One region of the Devosia sp. MC521 genome, then DNA from elsewhere that is predicted to be linked to it. Evidence: predicted binding sites of a transcription regulator. Region 1 holds the regulator's gene; each other region holds the start of a gene.
The links. The regulator LexA, encoded in region 1, represses DNA repair genes until DNA is damaged. The targets are predictions, from matches to a motif close to TGTTCNNNNTGTGTTCNG.
Positions count from the first base shown of each region.

Region 2: a site for LexA is predicted at 3,465-3,482, ahead of H4N61_RS15440 (helicase-related protein). Genes of this name have one in related genera too.
Region 3: a site for LexA is predicted at 3,460-3,477, ahead of H4N61_RS02510 (PA0069 family radical SAM protein). Genes of this name have one in related genera too.

Region 1 is NZ_CP059902.1:1,628,669-1,635,715, forward strand. It holds gene H4N61_RS07790 (2-dehydro-3-deoxy-6-phosphogalactonate aldolase) at 1-213, opposite strand, end outside; gene H4N61_RS07795 (2-dehydro-3-deoxygalactonokinase) at 216-1,133, opposite strand; gene H4N61_RS07800 (IlvD/Edd family dehydratase) at 1,401-3,209, shown strand; gene lexA (transcriptional repressor LexA) at 3,595-4,314, opposite strand; gene H4N61_RS07810 (BMP family protein) at 4,647-5,645, shown strand; gene H4N61_RS07815 (ABC transporter ATP-binding protein) at 5,709-7,047, shown strand, end outside.
Region 2 is NZ_CP059902.1:3,206,227-3,213,273, forward strand. It holds gene H4N61_RS15435 (RNA-binding S4 domain-containing protein) at 64-471, opposite strand; gene H4N61_RS15440 (helicase-related protein) at 478-3,363, opposite strand; gene H4N61_RS15445 (IS1 family transposase) at 3,907-4,323, shown strand; gene rsgA (ribosome small subunit-dependent GTPase A) at 4,776-5,747, opposite strand; gene H4N61_RS15460 (hypothetical protein) at 5,815-5,958, opposite strand; gene H4N61_RS15465 (cold-shock protein) at 6,394-6,609, shown strand; gene H4N61_RS15470 (hypothetical protein) at 6,837-7,047, shown strand, end outside.
Region 3 is NZ_CP059902.1:516,612-523,658, reverse strand. It holds gene H4N61_RS02525 (MFS transporter) at 1-1,134, shown strand, start outside; gene moaB (molybdenum cofactor biosynthesis protein B) at 1,112-1,648, shown strand; gene H4N61_RS02515 (MDR family MFS transporter) at 1,691-3,196, opposite strand; gene H4N61_RS02510 (PA0069 family radical SAM protein) at 3,550-4,698, shown strand; gene H4N61_RS02505 (HAD-IA family hydrolase) at 4,695-5,372, opposite strand; gene H4N61_RS02500 (hypothetical protein) at 5,434-6,015, opposite strand; gene H4N61_RS02495 (ribonuclease HII) at 6,192-6,800, shown strand; gene H4N61_RS02490 (site-specific DNA-methyltransferase) at 6,961-7,047, shown strand, end outside.

The DNA.
Region 1 (7,047 bases):
ACGGACGTCTTCAACGGAAAGCACCGTGCCTGCGCCAATGTCCGCACGGTCTGAAAGCGCCTCTGCCGCACGGCGAATGCTTTCGAGTGCGTTGGGCGAATTGAGCGGAACTTCAATCAGGGTAATGCCAGCATCCACGAGCGCGGTGCAGACGGCAACAGCTTCGTCGTTCTTGAGGCCACGCAGGATGGCGATGATGTGACGGTGGTTCATACTTATACTCCTGCGATGCCGGTGCGCGCGGCCTTAAGGCCTGCGAGCATGACGTCTGTAACATTTACGATACGGCTCGAAGCGCCGGTCATGCCCAGCACGCGGGCATAAAGCGCGCACAGAGTGTGTGAGCCGATGAGGGGGACGGGGTCGTAACCGATCTTGGAACGGTTGGCGGCGATCTCAGAGCCAATGAGGAGGCCCGAGAGATAGCCTGCGCACCATGCCGAGCTCCGACCGGAGAGAAGAGCGCTGGCGCGAGCGGCGAACAGCTGCCCGATCAAATTCTCGGGGTGTTCGAGGCCCTTGCTGGCGCCATAGACAAACCCGTCATCGCGATCCGCAGTGGTGAGGTCGCCCTGTAGGGAATGGCGAAGCACGGAATGGGTCTTGAGTAGATCAAACATCTCGCCGGTCATGGCCGTCGAGAAGCTCTCGATCTTGGTGCCGGAGAGCTTGGCCCACTTGGAGTGGGTGCCGGGCATGCAGACGAGACCGGAATAGTCGGGAGAGATTGCCGCGAGCCCAAGGAGCTGAGTCTCCTCGCCGCGCATGACGTCATCGCTACCGTGGCGCTGGCATACGCCGGGCAAAATGGAGACGCGCAAGCCGCCAGCCATTTCGGGATGGACCGCACCCGCGGCCAAGTCTTTAAGGTCGGTAGGGGCTTCAAGGTAAGGCGCTTCGAGCCAGCCTTGGCGGGCGCCTGCCATGCCACAGATCAACACTTCGTCTGGCGATGTCGCCAAGCCTAACTGGCCGATTGTTTCTGTTAGTGCGCCAGGGAAAGCATCGGGGGTCAACTTGCCCATGCCTTTGTCCGAGCTTGCTGTTCCGATTACGGAACCATCGCCGTCCAGCGCCCAAGCCCTTAAATTTGAGGTGCCCCAGTCAACAGTGACCCATGCTCCTGATTGCATCACTTCGTAGTCCCTCCAAGTCTGCGGCGCGAACGTAAAGCCGGAGACCGACACTGACTAGCCCGTTCTTGTATGGCTTAACCGCAACTGCCCGATTGCACCGCGCGCTGAGTAAGGTGGAATGCGCCGAAAATCAGATTCTCACGGTGTTTAGAGTCATTTGTATGATTTTAAGCTACGGCCCCGTTCCATTCCAGAATTGCCGTGCTAGAACAGGAGCAAACAGACCCCAGTGCTCCGCAGGGCGGAGAACCAAGGAATTGATCTATGACGGTAGATAACAGCGGCAATGGCGGCCGGAAGCTGCGCTCGCGTGCGTGGTTCGATAATCCCGACAATCCAGACATGACCGCGCTCTATCTTGAGCGCTACATGAACTATGGTGTGTCGCGCGAAGAGCTGCAGTCCGACAAGCCGATCATCGGCATCGCGCAGACCGGCTCCGACCTAAGCCCTTGTAACCGTCACCATATCGTTCTGGCTGAACGTCTGCGCGAAGGTATTCGCGAAGCAGGCGGTATCGCCATTGAGTTTCCGGTTCACCCGATTCAGGAAACCGGTAAGCGCCCGACGGCAGGTCTTGACCGTAACCTGGCCTATTTGGGCCTCGTGGAAGTTCTCTACGGCTATCCGCTGGACGGCGTGGTGCTGACCATTGGTTGCGACAAGACCACACCCGCCATGCTGATGGGCGCGGCGACGGTCAATATTCCGGCGATTGCTCTCTCGGTTGGCCCGATGTTGAACGGCTGGCATAAGGGCGAACGCACGGGTTCTGGCACCATCGTCTGGAAGGCCCGCCAGCTGCTCGCCGCTGGCGAGATCGACTATCCAAAGTTCATTGAACTGGTTGCGTCTTCGGCCCCGTCGACTGGCTATTGCAACACCATGGGAACAGCGACAACGATGAACTCGCTGGCTGAAGCTCTCGGAATGCAGTTGCCGGGTTCAGCAGCGATTCCAGCGCCTTATCGTGACCGTCAGGAAATGGCCTATCGCACTGGCAAGCGTGCGGTAGAGATGGTTCGTGAAGACCTCAAGCCATCGGACATTCTGACCAAGGAAAACTTCCTCAACGCTATCGTGGTCAATTCGGCCATCGGCGGCTCGACCAATGCGCCAATCCATATCAATGCGATTGCCAAGCATATTGGTGTCGACCTCAATATCGACGAGTGGCAGGAGCATGGGCACAAGGTGCCGCTCTTGGTGAACTTGCAGCCAGCGGGTGAATATCTCGGTGAGGACTATTACCACGCGGGCGGTGTGCCTGCGGTGGTGAATGAGCTGATGAAACAAAAGCTTATCCACGAGAACGCCCCAACCGTGAACGGCAAATCGATTGGCGAAAACTGCCGAAATCGTCCGATTGAAGACGACAAGGTCATCCGTCATTTCGACAATCCGATGAAGGCGGAAGCGGGCTTCCTCGTGTTGCGCGGGAACCTCTTCGACAACGCCATTATGAAGACTTCGGTGATCAGCCCCGAGTTCCGCGAGCGCTATCTCTCGGATCCGCAGCATCCGGGCATGTTTGAGGGCAAGGCGGTGGTGTTTGATGGTCCTGAAGACTATCACCACCGGATCGACGATCCCTCGCTCGCTATCGATGAACACACGCTGCTGTTCATGCGCGGTGCGGGGCCAATCGGCTATCCAGGCGCTGCGGAAGTCGTGAACATGCGTCCGCCTAGCTATCTGATTAAGAAGGGCATTTCGTCCCTTGCTTGTATCGGTGATGGTCGTCAGTCGGGCACGTCGGGTTCGCCTTCGATCCTCAACGCGTCGCCTGAAGCGGCGGCTGGTGGCAACCTCGCGATCCTGCGGACGGGCGACCGGGTGCGGATCGACCTCAATAAGGGGGAAGCTGACATCCTCATCTCGGACGAGGAAATCGCTGCTCGCCGTTTGGATCTGAATGCAGAGGGCGGATATAAATTCCCCAAGCATCAGACCCCTTGGCAGGAAATCCAACGCGGCCTGGTCGGCCAATTGGGCGACGGCGCCATTCTGCGTGGTGCCGACAAGTACCAGCGCATTGCCCAGACCGAAGGTCTGCCACGCGACAATCACTAAGCGCGATATGCGTGAGAAAGGGCCCGCGAAAGCGGGCCTTTTTATGCGTCCAGCCAGCGTGGCCGCGATTGGCCTATCTGTGGCTTTTGGCTGGCACTTATGGGCGTCAGCTTTGGCGCGGACATGGCCTTTTAGGGCGCGAAGGGGCGCGTTCTTTAGAGCGGGGATATATGAAAATGGAGGCGGCGCTCGGGCTTAGCCGTGAGCGCAATGCTCGGCTTTGCGCGTGTACTGGCTCAGCGCCTGTGATGTCGAAGGTCGGCGAGCGGGCGTTGGAAGAATATACGCCACTCCGGGGCGCGGGGAGTATCGTGGAGGCGTGTTACAAGAACCAACGCTGCGCAGAACAAAGGGGCAGAGTTTTTCAACTTGCCCCTCCGCCAATTCAGTACTTCCGCATCAGGCCGACCAGACGGCCTTGAACCCGGACCCGATCGGGCGGGAAGATACGGGTTTCATAGGCCGGGTTTGCCGCTTCCAGAGCGACCGTATCGCCCTTGCGGCGCAGACGCTTCAGGGTTGCTTCCTCATCGTCGACAAGGGCCACGATGATTTCGCCGTTTGAAGCCGTATCCTGCTTTTTGATGAGGACCGTGTCGCCATCAAAAATGCCTGCGTCGATCATCGAATCCCCGCGCACTTCCAATGCGTAGTGTTCGCCTGAGCCGAGCATTTCTGGCGGTACAGCGATGGTGTGCGAGTGGGTCTGGATTGCCTCAATGGGCGTGCCTGCTGCAATGCGGCCCATAACCGGAATGGAGATGGGGCGCGCATAATCGTCAGCGGCGGATGGAAGTGCACGCGCTGGGGGCGCGGCGACCTTGCCGAGAGTGCCTTCAATGACGCTGGGCTCGAACTTTGCCTTGCGGCCGCCCAAGGTCGGGTTCATCGAATCCGGTAGCTTCACCACTTCGAGCGCACGGGCGCGATTGGGAAGGCGGCGGATAAAGCCGCGCTCTTCGAGGGCAGTGATGAGACGATGAATGCCGGATTTGGACGCCAGATCAAGCGCATCCTTCATCTCGTCGAATGACGGAGGAATACCGCTCTCCTTCATCCGCTCATGGATGAACATCAGCAATTCGTGTTGTTTTTTCGTCAGCATCGGCCCCAGACCCCAGAATCGGAACATAGACGGAACGACTATATGTGTTCCTCAAATGTTCTGCAAGTGTTGCCATGTTCCTGTCAGAACTGCCAAACGGCTGTAATATGCGCATGCATAGATGTGTGATTTTGGCCGATCCAAGCCCGAGCCCCAAACATGCGTAAACGCGTCACAGGCACAGTGCGGCGTTGAGGAGCAAATGCGACTCGTCAGCAAGACGGAACAGATTTAAAAAACCTTAATTTTCAACTTGCCAACCAAGCGTGTTCGCTCGCTAGATAGGCAGGAGAGATTTTTGTTCGTTTTTTGCACACTCATTGGGGGTTAAAATGACCGCTCTAACGAAATTCGGTCGACGCGCCTTTCTTTCGGCGGCCGCACTCGGCGTCGCAGCTCTGTCGCTGACCGGGTCGGTATTGGCGCAGGATGTGACCAAGATTGCAGCTGTGTGGACCGTTCCGGTTGAGCAGCAGTGGGCATCGCGCCTCCATCTCGCGCTGATCGCAGCGCAGGAACGCGGCGAGATCGAATATGTGTATTCGGAAAACGTGTCGAACACCGACTATGAACGCGTCATGCGCGAATATTCGGAGCAGGGCGCTAAGCTGGTGATCGGTGAAGCCTTCGGCGTTGAACAGCCAGCGCGTGCCGTTGCGGAAGAATACCCAGAAGTGATGTACCTGATGGGGTCCTCGCTCCAGCCAGTTGAGCCAAACTTCGCCACCTTCGACAACTTCATCCAAGAACCAAGCTATTTGACCGGCATGGTTGCGGGCATGAAGACCGAAACCAATAAGATCGGCATGATCGGTGGTTACGCTATTCCAGAAGTGAACCGTCTGATGAATGCCTTCATGCAGGGCGCACTCTCGGTCAACCCAGAGGTGAAGTTCTCGGTGAGCTTCATCAACTCTTGGTACGATCCTCCGAAGGCCAAGGAATCGGCATTCGCTATGATCGATGCGGGCGCTGACATTCTTTACGCAGAGCGTTTTGGCGTGTCTGACGCTGCCAAGGAACGCGGCGTTCTGGCCATCGGCAACGTGATCGACACCGCAGCGGATTACCCAGGCACCATTCTGGCGTCGGCGCTGTGGCACGGCGAGCCAATGATCAACAAAGCAATTGCCGACATTAAGGCTGGCAGTTTCACCGCTTCGGATTACGGCATTTATGCCTTCCTCGAGCACGGTGGTTCGAGCGCAGTTTATGATGAAGCGCTTGCTGGTGCGGAAGCAGTAGCTGCCGCTAAGGCCAAGGAAGCTGAAATCCTTGCTGGTACTTTCAAGGTCGACATCAACGACGCTGAACCAAGCTCCAGCATGTAATCCTTTTTCTGGCCGGGTGTGGGTTTTCCCACGCCCGGCCTATTCTATTTTTTGGGGGCGGCAATGACCGACCAACAGGGGGATGTGGTGCTCTCACTTGAGGGTATCACCAAGCGCTTTGGCAAACTCACCGCGAATGACGGGATTAATCTCAGTCTCAAGCGGGGCGAAATCCTAGCCCTTCTGGGGGAAAATGGCGCCGGCAAGACGACATTGATGAACATTCTCTTCGGGCACTATGTGCAGGATGAGGGTGTGGTTCGTGTTGCGAGCGAGGCTGGCCTTCAAATTTTGCCTGCCGGTTCGCCTGGCGCGGCGTTGAAAGCCGGTATTGGCATGGTCCACCAGCATTTTACGCTGGCGGAAAACCTCGGCGGGCTCGACAATATTCGTCTTGGCACCGAGGGCATGTTTGCGCTTGGCGGCAAATCTACGGCGCGCAAGAAGGTGGAAGCCATTATTGCGGAGAGTGGGCTTGATGTGGACCTCGACCGTCCTGTCGCCAGCCTCACCGTAGGCGAAAAGCAGCGCGTTGAAATCTTGAAGGCGCTCTATCGCAATGTCCGCGTGCTTATTCTGGATGAACCCACCGCGGTTCTGACCCCACAAGAGTCCGAAGGGCTCTTCACCGTTCTGCGCCGCTTGGCTGCGAATGGGCTGGGCGTTATTTTTATCTCTCACAAGCTGGGAGAAGTGCTCTCCGTATCGAGCCGTATTCTGGTTCTGCGGGGCGGCCGCAAGGCGGGTGAGCTCGTCACTGCAAATTCTGATCGGCGCGATATTGCCGATTTGATGGTGGGCAAGGCTGTGGCTGAAGTGAAGCGCACGCCCGCAACGCCGCGCGAGCCGCTGATGAGCTTTGCCAATGTGTCGCTCAAGCAGGGCTCGACCCGTCAATCGCTGCGCAATGTCAGCTTTGAACTCAAGGCTGGCGAAATCATCGGTCTGGCCGGTGTGTCGGGCAATGGCCAATCGGGCATTGCGGCACTGATCTCGGGGCTTGCTGTTCCGGATGCTGGCGAAGTGCGTCTTTACGGCGAAGCGCTGACCAAGGCGGACCCGCGTGCGCTGGTTCAGGCTGGTGTGGCGCGTATGCCGGAAGACCGCCAGCATGACGGCGCTGTTGGCACGATGAGTGTTGCCGACAATATTGCCATTGAGGAAGTGCGCAGCGCGCCGTACTCGCGCTATGGCCTGCTCAATCGTAAAGCCATGCAGGAGCGGGCGACGGAAGCGATTGCGGCCTATGACGTGCGTTGCCCGGGGCCGGACGCCGAAGCGCGGCTGCTCTCTGGCGGCAATGTGCAGAAGCTGATTTTGGCGCGCGTTTTGGAGCGTTCGCCGCGCGTTATTCTGGCGAACCAGCCCACACGCGGCCTCGACGTTGGCGCGCAATCGGAAG
Region 2 (7,047 bases), 1.6 Mb from region 1:
GAGGCCGCAAGGCTAGCAAGGGAGACTGTTTGGCGCAGAACAGCTCTTGGTGAATACGTTATTCTATTCCTCGAACCCATCGCGCAGACGATCGGTGTCGCGCCGCTCTTTTTTCGTCGGACGCCCTGCCCCCGGTGCCCGCTCGGCAATCGCCGCCTCATAGGGGCTTTTCTCGGATTTCGGCAGAGGTGGGGGTGAGAGATCCTCATAGAGCCCTTGGGCTTCGGCTGCCGGTCCCCGCCTTACGCCCGGATCAACAATGCGCCAGACGAGCACGCGATTGTGCAGCGCCATCGTCAGCACATCGCCTGCGCCGACCTTATGGTCACTTTTATCGGTCTTTTCGGAATTGACCCGGATGGCGCCGGTTTCGATGATCTTTTGCGCCAGAGTGCGTGACTTTACGGCACGCGAGAAAAAGAGGAACCGGTCGAGCCGCTCCTTGCGGAGCGGAACCTCGCCCGGTCCCAATTTGTCTTACTCGGACTTGCCGCGCAGCGCGGCAAGCTTTGCGAACGGGCTGTTCGGATCGAAGGCCACCTTGCGCTCTTCGCGCTGAGGAGGACGGCGATTCTCCGGACGTTCGGTCTTTTCTGGGCGAGTCTTGCCAGCCGGACGCGTATTGCGCTCTTCGCCTTCAGGACGACGTGGGCCCTTATTGCGCGGACGCTCGTTCGGACGACGTTCCTGCTGCTGCGCACCTTCACCTTCTGGGCGACGACCACGGCCTTCAGGACGACGATTCTGGTTGTTCTCATTGTGGCGACGGCCACCTGGGAACCACACTTCGTCAAACTCAGGCTCTGCTGGAGCAGCCGGTGCAGCCACTTCTGCTTCAGCAGCAGGCGCTGCCCCTTCGGTAGCAACCGCGTCAGCAGCATCAGCCGCTGGTGCATCCGCGACGACTTCAACCGGCGCCGCAACCTTTACGGTCTTGCGCAGGCGATAGCCCAGCGATGAGAGAATCGAGGCGAAATCTTCGCCCGAGCAACCCAGCAGCGAGGTCATCTCGACCGTGACGCGGAAGCCATTGGCTTCGGCAGCACCCACTGGCAGCTCACCCTGGTATGGGCGCGATGCGTCGAGCGCGATCAGCGGACGAATGATATCGGCAAGGCGTTCGAGAATATCGATACGCACAGCGCGCTTACCGGCAACCTTAAAGCCTGCAACCTCATAAAGGCGCGTATCGACTTCAGGATCGACGAGGAAGGAGGTGCGGCCCGACAGCACGATGTGCGGAATATCGGTCACGCCTGCCTGACGCACGCCACCGTTCTTCAAAGCGAAGAGAATCAGTGCCAGCTCGCGAGGCGCGGGCTTGAGCGATAGCGGCAGGTAGATGTGGTAAGCACCAAATTTGATGCCCAGCTTACGCAGCTTGCCGCGCTCGTCCTGATCCAAACCCTTTACATCGTCGGCCATTGCCGCGCGTGGCATGACGCCAAGGTTTTCGAACAGGCGATAGGCGATGCCGCGAGCGGTGCCTTCAACGTCGGCCGGCGCTTCCAGGCTCATCACCTGCTCAAGCACGGTGTTGATGTGGTGGCGGAGCCAGAGCGACAGACGATCCTGCACGCGGTCCAAATCAGGACCGGTCAGGCTTTCGTCAGCCAGAGTGATGATACGCGGACGATAGAGGCTATCGCCTTCTGCTAGTTCCGCCACAACTTCACCGCGCCAGCGCAGACGGCCATCGGTCGTCAGCACAAATTCTTCGTTCGGCGCACCCGCGAGCCGGTCGGCTCGGTGGTGAATCTCCGGCGCGACCACAGACTCGGCCGCGGTACGAACGCCCTTGGCGTCAGTGTCGCCTTCTGTTCGGGCAAGGGTGAAGCGGAAGCCTTCGAGCGTGCCGATGAGGTGGCCTTCCAGCCGCACTTCGCCACGTTCATTGATCTCGGGAGATACCATACGTTTGTCTTTCAGATGGCGGAGCAGTACGCTGGTGCGCCTGTCGACGAACCTCTGTGTGAGCCGTTCATGTAGAGCGTCACTCAGTCGATCCTCTATGTCTCGCGTCTTTTCGCGCCAATGAATTGGGTCTTCAAGCCAGTTTTTACGATTTGCGACAAAGGTCCAAGTCCGGATTTGCTTAATCCGGTTGCTCAGAGTGTCAATGTCGCCCTCTGCATTGTCGCAAAAGCGCACCTGCTCGGCAATCCAGTCTGCGTTGACAGAACCTTTTCGCCTTAAGTCCGAGTAAATGCGCGTTACGATCTCACCATGCGCAGCAGGTGAGATGCCCTGATAATCAGGTATCTGACAACATTCCCAGAGGAGTTTGACGCTATTCTGGCCTTTTACGAGGCTTGCCGCCTCATTTCTGGCCAGAAATTCTAGTGCCAATTGGTCTGTAGCCACAGGAACTCTGGTTAAAGTTCTGTCGCTAGGCGCTTTTTCTAGTGTTGCATGCAGACGCTCTAGAGATGAAAAATCTAGCGCGCTGTTGCGCCATTGCACCACTTTTATCGGCTCGAAGTCGTGTGTTTCGAGCGCAATAACCAATTCTTCGTCGAATCCCTCGGTCCCACCGGTCACGCCAAACGTGCCGTCACGCTTGTGACGACCGGCGCGGCCCGCGATTTGCCCGAGTTCGGACGGCGTCAATGGACGGCTCTGCCGCCCATCAAATTTGCTATCGTCGGCAAAAGCGACGTGCCCAATATCCAAATTGAGCCCCATGCCGATGGCGTCAGTCGCCACGAGGAAATCCACATCCCCGTTTTGATAGAGCTCCACCTGTGCATTACGCGTGCGGGGCGATAGCGCCCCCATCACCACCGCCGCGCCACCGCGTTCGCGGCGCATCAATTCGGCAATGGCGTAAACCTGCCGCGCCGAAAACGCGACAATGGCCGAACGCGCTGGCAAGCGGCTCATCTTCTTTGAGCCCGAGTAAGTCAGCTGCGAAAAGCGCGGACGCTCGATAATCTCGACATGCGGCACGAGCTTGTAGATCACCCCGGCCATGGTCAGCGACCCCAGCAGCAAGGTTTCCTGCAAGCCGCGCGTATGCAAAATGCGGTCGGTGAACACATGCCCGCGGTCAAAGTCGATCGCGGTTTGGATTTCGTCGATACACACGCAATCGACGTGAATATCGGTGGGCATGGCTTCAACCGTCGCCACCCAATAGCGCGGCTTTTCCGGCACGATGCGTTCTTCGCCCGTTACCAGCGCCACCGCCTGCACGCCCACACGCTCGACCACGCGCTGATAGACCTCGCGCGCCAGCAAGCGCAGCGGCAGACCAATCATCCCGGTGGGATGGGCCAACATGCGTTCGATGGCGAAGTAGGTCTTGCCAGTGTTTGTTGGGCCAAGGATTGCCTTGACCGGGGCGTTAGGACGGAAACTCATTAGGGCCTATGTAGTCCGTCCTTGCGGCAGTTGCGAGTACCTTCCGCACGCGTCTCGGAAAAGCACACTGTCTTCCCTGTGATCGCTGGCATTTTAACGCTCAGAACAAAATTGGAACGAAGCAGCACCGAATCGACGCCAACGCATAAATCCGCTTTTGTTCACGGCTATATATAGCGATTTTATCCCCGCAACACACAAGCGCCTGTCCACAGCGCCCCTCAATCTCCCCGCAATCCCCAAAACCCGTTCAGCTTGGTGAAAACTTCGTTAATCTTTGGGGTTTGGTAAGACTTCTGACCAAGAGGTAAACTGCACAGTCGCCAAACTATTTTAGCCCTTCACACCGTCAAACGAGGGATTGCAGGCGTCTCAGGTTTGAAATTGATAAAACAGCCCATTGACGTTCCAAAACGGGACGCCTCTCCACAGCTCTCCACCAACACCGCTCTTCCTCCCTCCCCCTGGAGGGGGACTGTTTACAACTTGCTCATTTGGGATTCTAGTTTGATTGCTTGGGGGTGATTTGCCGGAGGGTTTGAGATGGATTGTCCAGATTGTTCTAGCACTGCCACGGTCAAGCGCGGCCTCAAGGCGGGTTACCAGCGATTTAGCTGTAAGCAGTGTGGTCGGTACTTTACTGATCGCGCCCCTAAATTCAGCGCTGAGACAAAAGCGCAGGCCGTTCAGATGTATCTCAACGGCACCGGCATTAGGGCCATTGGGCGCGTCCTTTCGGCCTCCCCAGCCGCGGTCCTTAAATGGATCCGCAAGGAGCACGACATCTTGCAAGAGCGGATTGCGGCTCAGCGCGGTACGCCAGCGAGCGGGCCCGATATTATTGAGATGGACGAGATCTATACCTACGTCCAAAAAAACAGCAGCGAGCGGTTATCTGGACCGTTTATAGCCGAAGACAGCGCCGCGTTGTTGCCCACCACATCGGTGACAAAGGCGTAGAAAGTGCGATCACGGCTTACCGCTTGGCCCTTCAGGCTGTGGGTGAGATCGGGGCCATCTTTACCGATGCCAACTCTTGTTACGCACTCGCTTTCAAGCGCAATGGCGTGACCGTGCCACATCTGGAAACAAAGGCGCAAACCCACCTGATTGAGTCCTCCAATTCCTCAATCAGGGACAATCTTGCGCGGTTCAATCGGCGGACAAAGCGCGTCTCCAAAACAGTGCAGATGCTCGAGATTACGCTCAATCTGTTCTTCAACAGACACCTCATAAGGAGTCCCAAATGAACAGTCCCCCCTGGAGGGGAGGGACTGAGGGTGGGGGGCAACAAGCCCAAGCCTCTTCACCTCGCCCCCACGGGGAGAGGTCGACGCGCAGCGTCGGGTGAGGGGGCCTTCCACCAAGCCAGAGTCATTGCCCGCTGAGTGGGGCCACCGCTCAAAACCGACTTACCCCCGGCTTTCAGCCTGCAGTTTCTTCCACCGCTCAAGGCGCTCTGGATCAAGCTCGCCAACGGCGACTGCCGCCCGCACGGCGCATCCGGGCTCATGGTCATGGCTACAGTTGCGGAATTTGCACGAGGGCGCGAGTTCGGTGATCTCGGCAAAGAGCGTATCGAGGCCCTGCGCCACATCCTTGAGGTGCAAGCTCCGGACGCCCGGCGTGTCGATCACCCAACCACCGCCTGCCATGGCATGGAGTGATCGCGAGGTCGTCGTGTGGCGGCCTTTATCATCGCCCTGCCGGACCGCGCCGGTTAGCTGGGGGTGTCCCCCGTCAGAACCAACAAGGGTATTCACGAGCGTAGACTTGCCCACCCCCGATGAACCGACGAGCGCTACGGTTGCGCCCGGTCCGCACCAGGGGCGCAGCTTGGCCGCGGCGTCTTCTTCGCGCGCATTGAGCGAGATGACAGCCAGGCCACGCTGTAGCGCCGAGGCTTGCTGTTCCAGTGCCGCGACATCCTCTGCCAGATCGGCCTTGGTCAGCACGACGGCAGGCTCTGCGCCCGCCTCATTGGCAAAGGCCAAATAGCGTTCGAGGCGCGCGAGGTTAAAGTCCGCATTGCACGAGGCAACGATGAGCAGCGTGTCGACATTGGCCGCCACCAGCTGCATCGGCTTACGCCCTTCAGCGCTGCGCTCCAGCACGGTTTTGCGATCGAGCCTGCGCACGAGGAGAGAGGTAATGGGCTCGGCCAACACCCAATCGCCCACTGCAAAATCACCAGTATTGGTGTGCGGCGGCAGCTCGAGCTGGATCTGACCGGCGGCTGACAACCCCGTCAATCGCCGGCGATGCACGCCATCGATCCGCAATGGCACAAGGTCATGCTCATCGCCCGCGAGCTGATCTTGGAAAAACGCTGACCAGCCCAACTGGTTCAAGACCTCAGCTCCATCGTTTTCGATCTGGCTCATCATTGCCCCATCCAATGGCAAAACAGCACCAAAACAGCGCACATACTGATTTCGACGCGCTTCACTCTCAAGCGGACGCTTCGTCGGAAGCCACCGTCTCGTCGGCCTCGACCACAGGCTTGAGCTTGGCTTGCGCCTTTTCAGCCTTCTTAAGCGATTTGAGCCGGTCGCGTTCTTGACGTTCGAAATTGTAGTTTGGAGTGCGGGCCATGGGTCCTCGTCTAATGTGAACCCAAGTTCCTGATCCTTTTTGCCTTCAAACGCAAGCCGCTGCGCCGATCTCTCTGCCGCGCACGCCGTCATGCACTGGACCGACAAATTCTCTCCCTACCCAGCGACGGGTCGCCCGGGGCAATCTTTCGATTATAGTTTTAGAATTCGTCGCCTTAATGAAATTTGGACCGTTCAGCGCCGAATTATCCGACAAACGCTAGAAATAAATCCCAAAAAACATTCGTCATTGTGCTTTCTGGGCGTATCTGATATACACCTATTTACTCGTTTTCAGCCCAAGTCGGCTGCCGTTCCCCGGTGTAAACTGGGCCTTGGCTTTCTGATCAACTTTGCGAACGTTTACAACTCCATTGCATGTCGCGATGGGGTAATAGCTCGTTTTGTAGTGATCTCGAGCACTAAGGATATTCCCATGACCCGTTTGAACGGTACCGTAAAATTCTTCAACGCCACCAAGGGCTTTGGCTTCATCACGCCAGACAATGGCGGCAAGGATCATTTCGTACATATCTCCGCAGTTCAGAACTCCGGCGTTGATGGTCTGTATGAAAATGACAAGGTCAGCTACGAAGCTGAAACAGGCCGTGACGGTCGCGAGTCCGCGATCAATCTCGTTCTGGACAAGTAAGCCTTATACGGCACTTGAGGGTCGCCTACGGGCGGCCTTTTTATTTATCTGGCCCACACCAGCGCTGACCATCGGGCTCAAGCAGTCTGCCGATGCAAGCGGCCCCTCTCGCGACCAGCACCAGCGCGCAATGACGGGCAAACGCCGTCACCTAATCTGCCGCGCAGGCGTCCGTCGCCAGGCCGAAGCGTTAAGCCGATGACTGCATAAAATCTTGGAGATCTGCCATGTTGCACCGATATAAAGTCGGCGATTTGCTCGATATGCGAACCGATCTGCGCCGGAGCAATCGCCCCGCCGGAACCTGCGAAGTTTTGACATGCTTGCCGCACGAAAAAGGGCCACTCATGTATCGAGTGAAGTCCGTGAGTGAGCGGAACGAACGTGTGATGGAAGAGGCAGATTTGTCCCCGAGCGACAGCGCCAAGTCCCTCCATG
Region 3 (7,047 bases), 1.1 Mb from region 1:
GTGGTGCGCAAGGTCGGGCATATTCGCGCCTTTTCGGTGATGGCGGCGATCGGCACGATCACGATACTGCTCAATCTCTTGATGATCAACGATGTCAGCTGGATCGTGTTGCGCGCGCTCTCTGGCTTCTGTTTTGCCGGCGCGGCAATGATCGTCGAGAGCTGGCTCAATGAAGTGGCTGACAATCGCAGCCGCGGCACCATCTTCTCGATTTACACCACCATCAATATGACCGCCTCGACCATGGGCCAATTGGCCATGTCGGTGACGGGCACTGCGGGCTATATCCCCTTCATTATCGGCGCGATCAGCTTTATCTGCGCGGTTTTGCCAACCGCCATGACGTCGAGCCCACAGCCGCGTCCTCTGACCTCGGCCAAGCTCGACCTGCCCCTGTTGATCAAGACATCGCCGGTGGCGGCTGTTGCCGCGCTCTGCTGTGGCATGGCCAATGGTGCGTTCGGCACGCTCGCGCCGGTGTACGGCTTTGAGCAGGGGATGGACGCCAGCGGCATTGCGCTGCTGTTTGCCATTGCCGCTATTGCTGGCGCTATCGGACAGATCCCCTTTGGACGCTTGTCCGATAAGATCGACCGCCGCAAGGTTATGGCAGGCCTCGGTTTTGGCGCAGCGGCCGTGGGGCTGCTGGTTGTCCTCTTTAACCCTGGGCCAGGCTTCCTGATGTTCGCGCTATTTGGCCTTTATGGGCTGGCGGCGAACCCGCTTTATCCGATCTCGGTGGCCCATGCGAACGACTTTGCTGTCGATGGGCAATTCGCCAAGGTGGCAGGTGGCATGTTGCTGATCCACGGGATCGGCCTTGCCATTGGCCCGACGGCCGCGTCGATCCTGATGGGGCAAATTGCGCCGATGGCGCTGTTTATGGTGACGGCAACCTTCCACGCGCTGGTCGCCACTTTTGCACTGCTGCGTATGCGCGCCCGCAAATCGAAAGATGCGTCGGAACGCGCGCCGTTCAAACCAATGGGGACTGAGACGCCAGAAACGGTGAACCTTGATCCGCGCAGTGACATCGAAGCGTCGCAGGATTTTTCTGTTGCGAGCGAAGAAGCTGTGCCAGAGGAACTGCGGAACACGAATGGAGACGGCTATGTTCAAGGCAGCAAGGTTTGACGATCGGGCGTTTCGTCCCCTTACCATAGCAGTCGTGGCGGTTTCCGATACACGTACTCTGGAAACTGACACTGGCGGCGCGCTGTTAAAGTCACTGCTCGAAGCGGATGGCCACATCTGCTTTGAGCGCGTGGTAGTGCGCGACGACATTCAAAAGATCCGCGCCGTGGTACAGGGCTTTGTCGCCAACCCCGATGTTGACGTGGTCCTGACCACCGGCGGCACCGGGTTTTCGGGGCGCGATGTGACCCCAGAGGCAATCGAGCCTTTGTTCGATAAGCGCATGGAGGGGTTCTCCGTGCTCTTTCACCAATATTCGGCCACCACGGTGGGCACGAGCTCGATCCAATCGCGGGCGACTGCGGGGTTGATTGGCGAGACCTTTGTGTTCTGCCTACCGGGTTCGCGCGGCGCCTGCCGCGATGCGTGGGAGGGTATTCTCACTCACCAGCTCGATTACCGGCACAAGCCGTGCAACTTCGTCGAGCTGATGCCCCGGCTCTCGGAACGATAACAGCATAAAAAAACGGCGCCTGAGGGCGCCGTTTCTTTTTCATTAGTGGCCAGCGAAACCTTCGCCCGGACCTTCGCCTTCCGGCTTTTTGACAAACCAAGCGGCAATCAGCATCAGCACGGTGGCAATGCCACCGCAGATGAAGCTGGCTCGAACGCCTGCGGCCATAGCTTCTACCGGGGCAATGCCCTCAGCCATTTGTGCGGCAGAGGTCAGGCTCATCAGCGCCACGAAGAGCGCGATACCGGCGGCACCAGCAACCTGCTGCACCGAGCTCAGGGTCGCACTGGCGTGCGAGTAGAGCGGCTTAGGAACAGAACCCATTGCGGCGGTGAACATTGGGGTGAAGACAAACGCCAGACCAATGCTCATGATGATGTGGGCGGCGACAACCAGCCAGACCGGGGTATCGGTACCGACGAAGCTGAAGAACCACATGACAGCGGAAACGGCGAAGACACCCGGCACCATCAGCGGACGCGGACCGTATTGGTCATAGAGGCGACCAACGAGCGGCGCGAGAACGCCCATGATCAGACCACCGGGCAGCATCAGCATGCCGGTCTGCAGCGTATCAAGACCGAGAACCTGCTGGGTGTAGAGCGGCAGCATGATCGAGGAACCGAGCAGCGCCACCATCGCCAAAGAGGCGGTGACCAGCGAGACAGAGTAATTGCCGTGGGTCAGAACGCGCAGATCAAGCAGAGCCTTGTCGGACTTCTGGAGCTGGATCTGGCGCCAGACGAAAATGGCCATAGCGACAACGCCGACGACCACTGGAACCCAAGCCGGCATCGACGCGCCCTGCTCGGCGGCGTGTTCAACACTACCGCCATGACCGCCACCGCCCAAACTGGAGAGACCGAAGACCAGACCACCAAAACCGAGAGCCGACAGGATCACCGAGATGACGTCGAGCGGGGTCTTGCGTGGTTCGGAAACGTTCTGAACCTTGAGGTAGCCGACGACCAGCGTAACAATCGCAATCGGCAGGGTGAAGTAGAACATATAGCGCCACGCGAAGTGGGCGAGGATGAAACCACCAATGGTCGGGCCAATGGCAGGCGCCACCGACATAACGATGGAGATATTGCCCATCACCTTGCCACGACCATTTGCAGGAACCAGCGACATAACGGTGGTCATCAGCAGCGGCATCATGATCGCGGTGCCAACGGCCTGCACGACACGACCGACAATCAGCAACTCAATGCCTGGCGCAATCGCACAAATCAAAGTGCCGACCGAGAAAATCGAGATCGACGCCGTGAAAATCGGACGCGTGTGGAAGCGCTGGAGCAAATAGCCGGTGATCGGGATCACGATGGCCATAGTCAGCAAAAATGCTGTCGTCAGCCACTGGGCAGAACCAGCCGTGATGTTGAGATCAATCATGAGCTGCGGAATGGCAACGCTCATGATGGTCTCGTTCAAGAACATGACAAAGGCCGACACCAGCAAAAGGGCTATGACCAGATTATTGCGCGCCGCATCTTCCGGCTGGTGTGGCGCAGCCTTAACGGCTCCGTCCATCGTCGCTTGCGACATCGTATTACCTCAAAAAATAAGCGCAAACAGAACCGACGACGGGAGGCCGCTCTGGTTCAGTTGCGATGCAGTGTCTAATTTCGGTGTCAGGTCATGTCAGTAGGATGACACTAGGGCATCCAACGCGCCTTGGGCGTCTTGGAGAACTGCGAGTGAGCAAGACAGAGCCAAGTTCTCTATGCCCCTTGCCTCCCTTCGTAAAGTCTTGAAGTGCATGGCAGCCTTGACCATATGACGCACAAAGACACCTCGCGGAACTTATTTGTTCTTGTTACGTTCTCCTAATTAACCTAATGAGAAGATGTCGGCTGAAGAGCGCGATTCTTCCGTCGGGTTTGAGCTGGAGACACCAGATGGCGCTTTATCAGGCCCCCTCTTTCGAAGCATTGGAACGTCTTAGCCGCAGCAGGGATGCAGACCTGACGCGCCGCGAACTGGTCAACCCGGATCGTATTCGCGGGCGCGGTGCGCAGTCCAATGCCAGTGGCCGATTTGAAGCGTTCCAGCGCGAAAGTTTTGACGATGGTTGGGACAATGTAGAGCCCATGCCGGTGTTCGAAACGGTGGAACACACCGAACGCGCCAAATCGATCATTACCAGCAACGACAGTCCCGATATCGCCTTTGAGCGGTCCATCAATGCTTATCGCGGTTGCGAGCATGGATGCTCTTATTGCTTTGCGCGGCCAAGCCACGCCTATCTCGGGCATTCGGCCGGGATTGATTTTGAGCGCGATATTTATGTGAAGACCAATGCGGTTGAGACGCTCAAGGCCGAGTTCGCCGCCAAGAATTATCGTCCAAAGCCAATTGCCATGGGCACCAATACCGACCCCTACCAGCCAGCCGAGCGCAAGCACCAGCTGACCCGTGGGATTTTGGAGGTGATGCTGGAGACCAAGCATCCGGTGATGATCACCACAAAATCGGCCCTTATTCTGCGCGATCTCGATCTACTGGAGAAATTGGCAAAGCTTGGACTGGCCAAAGTTGCGATTTCGGTGACGTCGATGGATCACAAGCTGAGCCGCAAGATGGAGCCGCGCGCCTCATCGCCTGCCCGTCGGCTTGAGGCCATAAAGGGGTTGAGTGAGGCCGGGATACCGACCGCAATTTTTGCGTCGCCCATGATCCCGGCGATCAATGATATGGAATTGGAGCGCATTCTCGATGCGGGCAAGGCGCAAGGAGCGATCAGCGCGCAGATGATCTTGCTGCGCCTGCCCGGCGAGGTGCGCGATGTGTTCCGCGAATGGCTGTTGCGCCACTTCCCTGACCGCGTACGGCATGTGCTTTCGCTGGTGCGCGATACGCACGCGGGGAAAGATTATGACTCGCGCTTTGGTACGCGCATGACCGGCGAAGGCCCATATGCCACGCTGCTGAGCCAGCGCTTTGAAAAGGCCCGGGAGCGCTATGGGCTCGACGCCAAGCTGCCACCACTGCGCAATGATCTTTTCGTGGCGCCCAAGCTCGAAACCAATCAGCTGAGCCTTTTCTAAGCGGCTAGCACTTTTGATTTGATCAGATCGAGTACGGCGGGATTGGTGTAGTCCGGCGTGGCAAGGGTCGCGCCTGCTTTGCGCAGTTCGCTTTCGGAAATGCCGGTGGCGAGGCCAATTGTGGTAATGCCTGCACCTGTGGCCGAGGCTATGCCGGTGCGAGAGTCCTCGAATGCGACGCTGTTGGCCGCCACCGCGTTGAGGTGGCTAAGGCCTGTCAGGTAAGGCAGTGGGTGCGGCTTACCCTGCGCCAGATCATCGGCTGAGATGATGTGCGAAAAATACGACCGCGCCTTGATGCCATCGATGATGAGGTCGGCATTGGCCATTGGGGCATTGGTAACAGCGGCCATGGGAATGGCGTGACTGCGTGCCCATTCGAGTAGATCCATCAAGCCCGCGAGCGGCTCAATCGAAGTCGCGACCAATTCGCGGAACAGCGCTTCCTTGCCGTCGAGAATTTGCTTACGGCGCTCGAGGCTTTCGCCGGGAATGAAATGGGCAGCGATGGCTTCATTGGCGAAGCCTTGAATATGTTTGGCGTAGATCTCGTGGTCAATGACATGCCCATAAGGGCCAAACACCTGATTAAAAGCCGCGAGATGGATCGGATCGCTCTCCATCAAAGTGCCATCAATATCAAACAGTAAGCCAGCGCCGAGATTAAGGGTCATATCCAAGCCTTCAATTGCGAGGCTCGGTTAGCACATGGCAACAGAGGCGTCATCTCTGGACTTAGTATTGGGCGACCTTGCGCGCGTGCGTAGACATAAAGTCCAGCGAAGCTAGGACGCCTTGTGTCGAAAGGCGCGTTTCGACCGGGCGTATCTGGCCGACGACCGGCACCGAGAGGATGAGCGCGTTGCGCTCTTTCATGTGCTCCAAAACTGTCGCAGACAGCGCTTCATCAGCGATAAAGAACTGATTGATGGTGTTGTCTCGGATTTCCAACGAGGTACCCATCTTCAGCGCAATCGGCGGGAGGTTGGTGAACTTGAGCTGTATGGGTCGCGACTGGTCATAGCTCAGCTTGTCGGCAGCGACAGTGATGGCGATATCGGTCGCGCCATCTAAGCGGTTGAGCACCATTGTCAGCTTATAGACGGGCAGGTTTGCCGAATTCATCTCTTGGCTCGCGGTACTCGCAAAGCACGAGTAGCCGTACCAGGAGTTCGCTTCTTCATCGATGAAATTGGGACAGGCAGCGAGCCAATCGCGATTGTATTCGCGATACTCGCCCGACGAATGCTGAAACGGCTGAGCGGCGGCTGAGACGCAAAACAGCAATGGGACAAGAGCGAAACCAGATCGACGCACGTGAACTCCTCTCCTTTGCTCCTCAACCAGACTCTTGTATCAACCTGCTGGGCTTGCCGATACCAACAATCGGCTTGGTTTGAGGTATCCCTATGGCAAAGCGAAAAGATCTTCACACAGCTCCAGCAGATCTTTTCACCGCCCCCGCTGCCGGGCCGGACTTTAGCCATGAGACCATGCTGCTCGATCGCGGCGCACTTTATGTTGCCGGTGTCGATGAGGCAGGACGAGGTCCCCTTGCAGGGCCCGTGGTGGTTGCGGCTGTTCGCCTGGACCCCAACCGCATCCCGCAAGGGCTCAACGACAGTAAGAAGCTAACCGAGGCCAAGCGCGAGGCGCTTTATGAAGAGATCATGGCCTGCGCCGACGTCGCTATCGTGAGCGCGCCGCCGACAGACATTGAAACCCTCAACATTCGTGGGGCGACGCTTGCGGCTATGGCCAAGGCCGTTGCAGCCCTTCCGCAAAAGGCCGACCGCGCGCTTATCGATGGGCGCGATGTGCCACCGGCCCTGCCCTGTCCCGGAATTGCTCTGGTCGGTGGCGACGGGCGCAGCGTGTCGATTGCGGCGGCATCTATTGTCGCCAAGGTCACGCGCGACCGCATGTGTGCCATTATGGATGCTGACGCGCCCCATTTTGGCTTTTACTGCCACAAGGGATATGGCACCGCTGCGCATATGAAGGCCTTGAAATTAAACGGCCCATGTCGCCACCACCGCAGTGAATTCGCCCCAATAGCGGCCCTGCTTGCGGCAGGTAATGCGAGAGAATTGGAGAATTAACTCCTCGCTAACCCATTAAGAACGCTCCATTAACTTCAGCACGCTATAACGGGCTTGTTAGTATTGCGTTAGGGTTAAGAGCATGTTGAGTACCGCGCGTACGGTCGCCAAGACCGATGCGGAAAGGGAGACTTCACGTCTTCCGATCGATACTGTCCTCATGGGCGATTGCATCGACCATATGAACAGCTTGCCGGCCGGCTCTATCGATCTCATTTTCGCAGATCCCCCATACAATTTGCAGCTG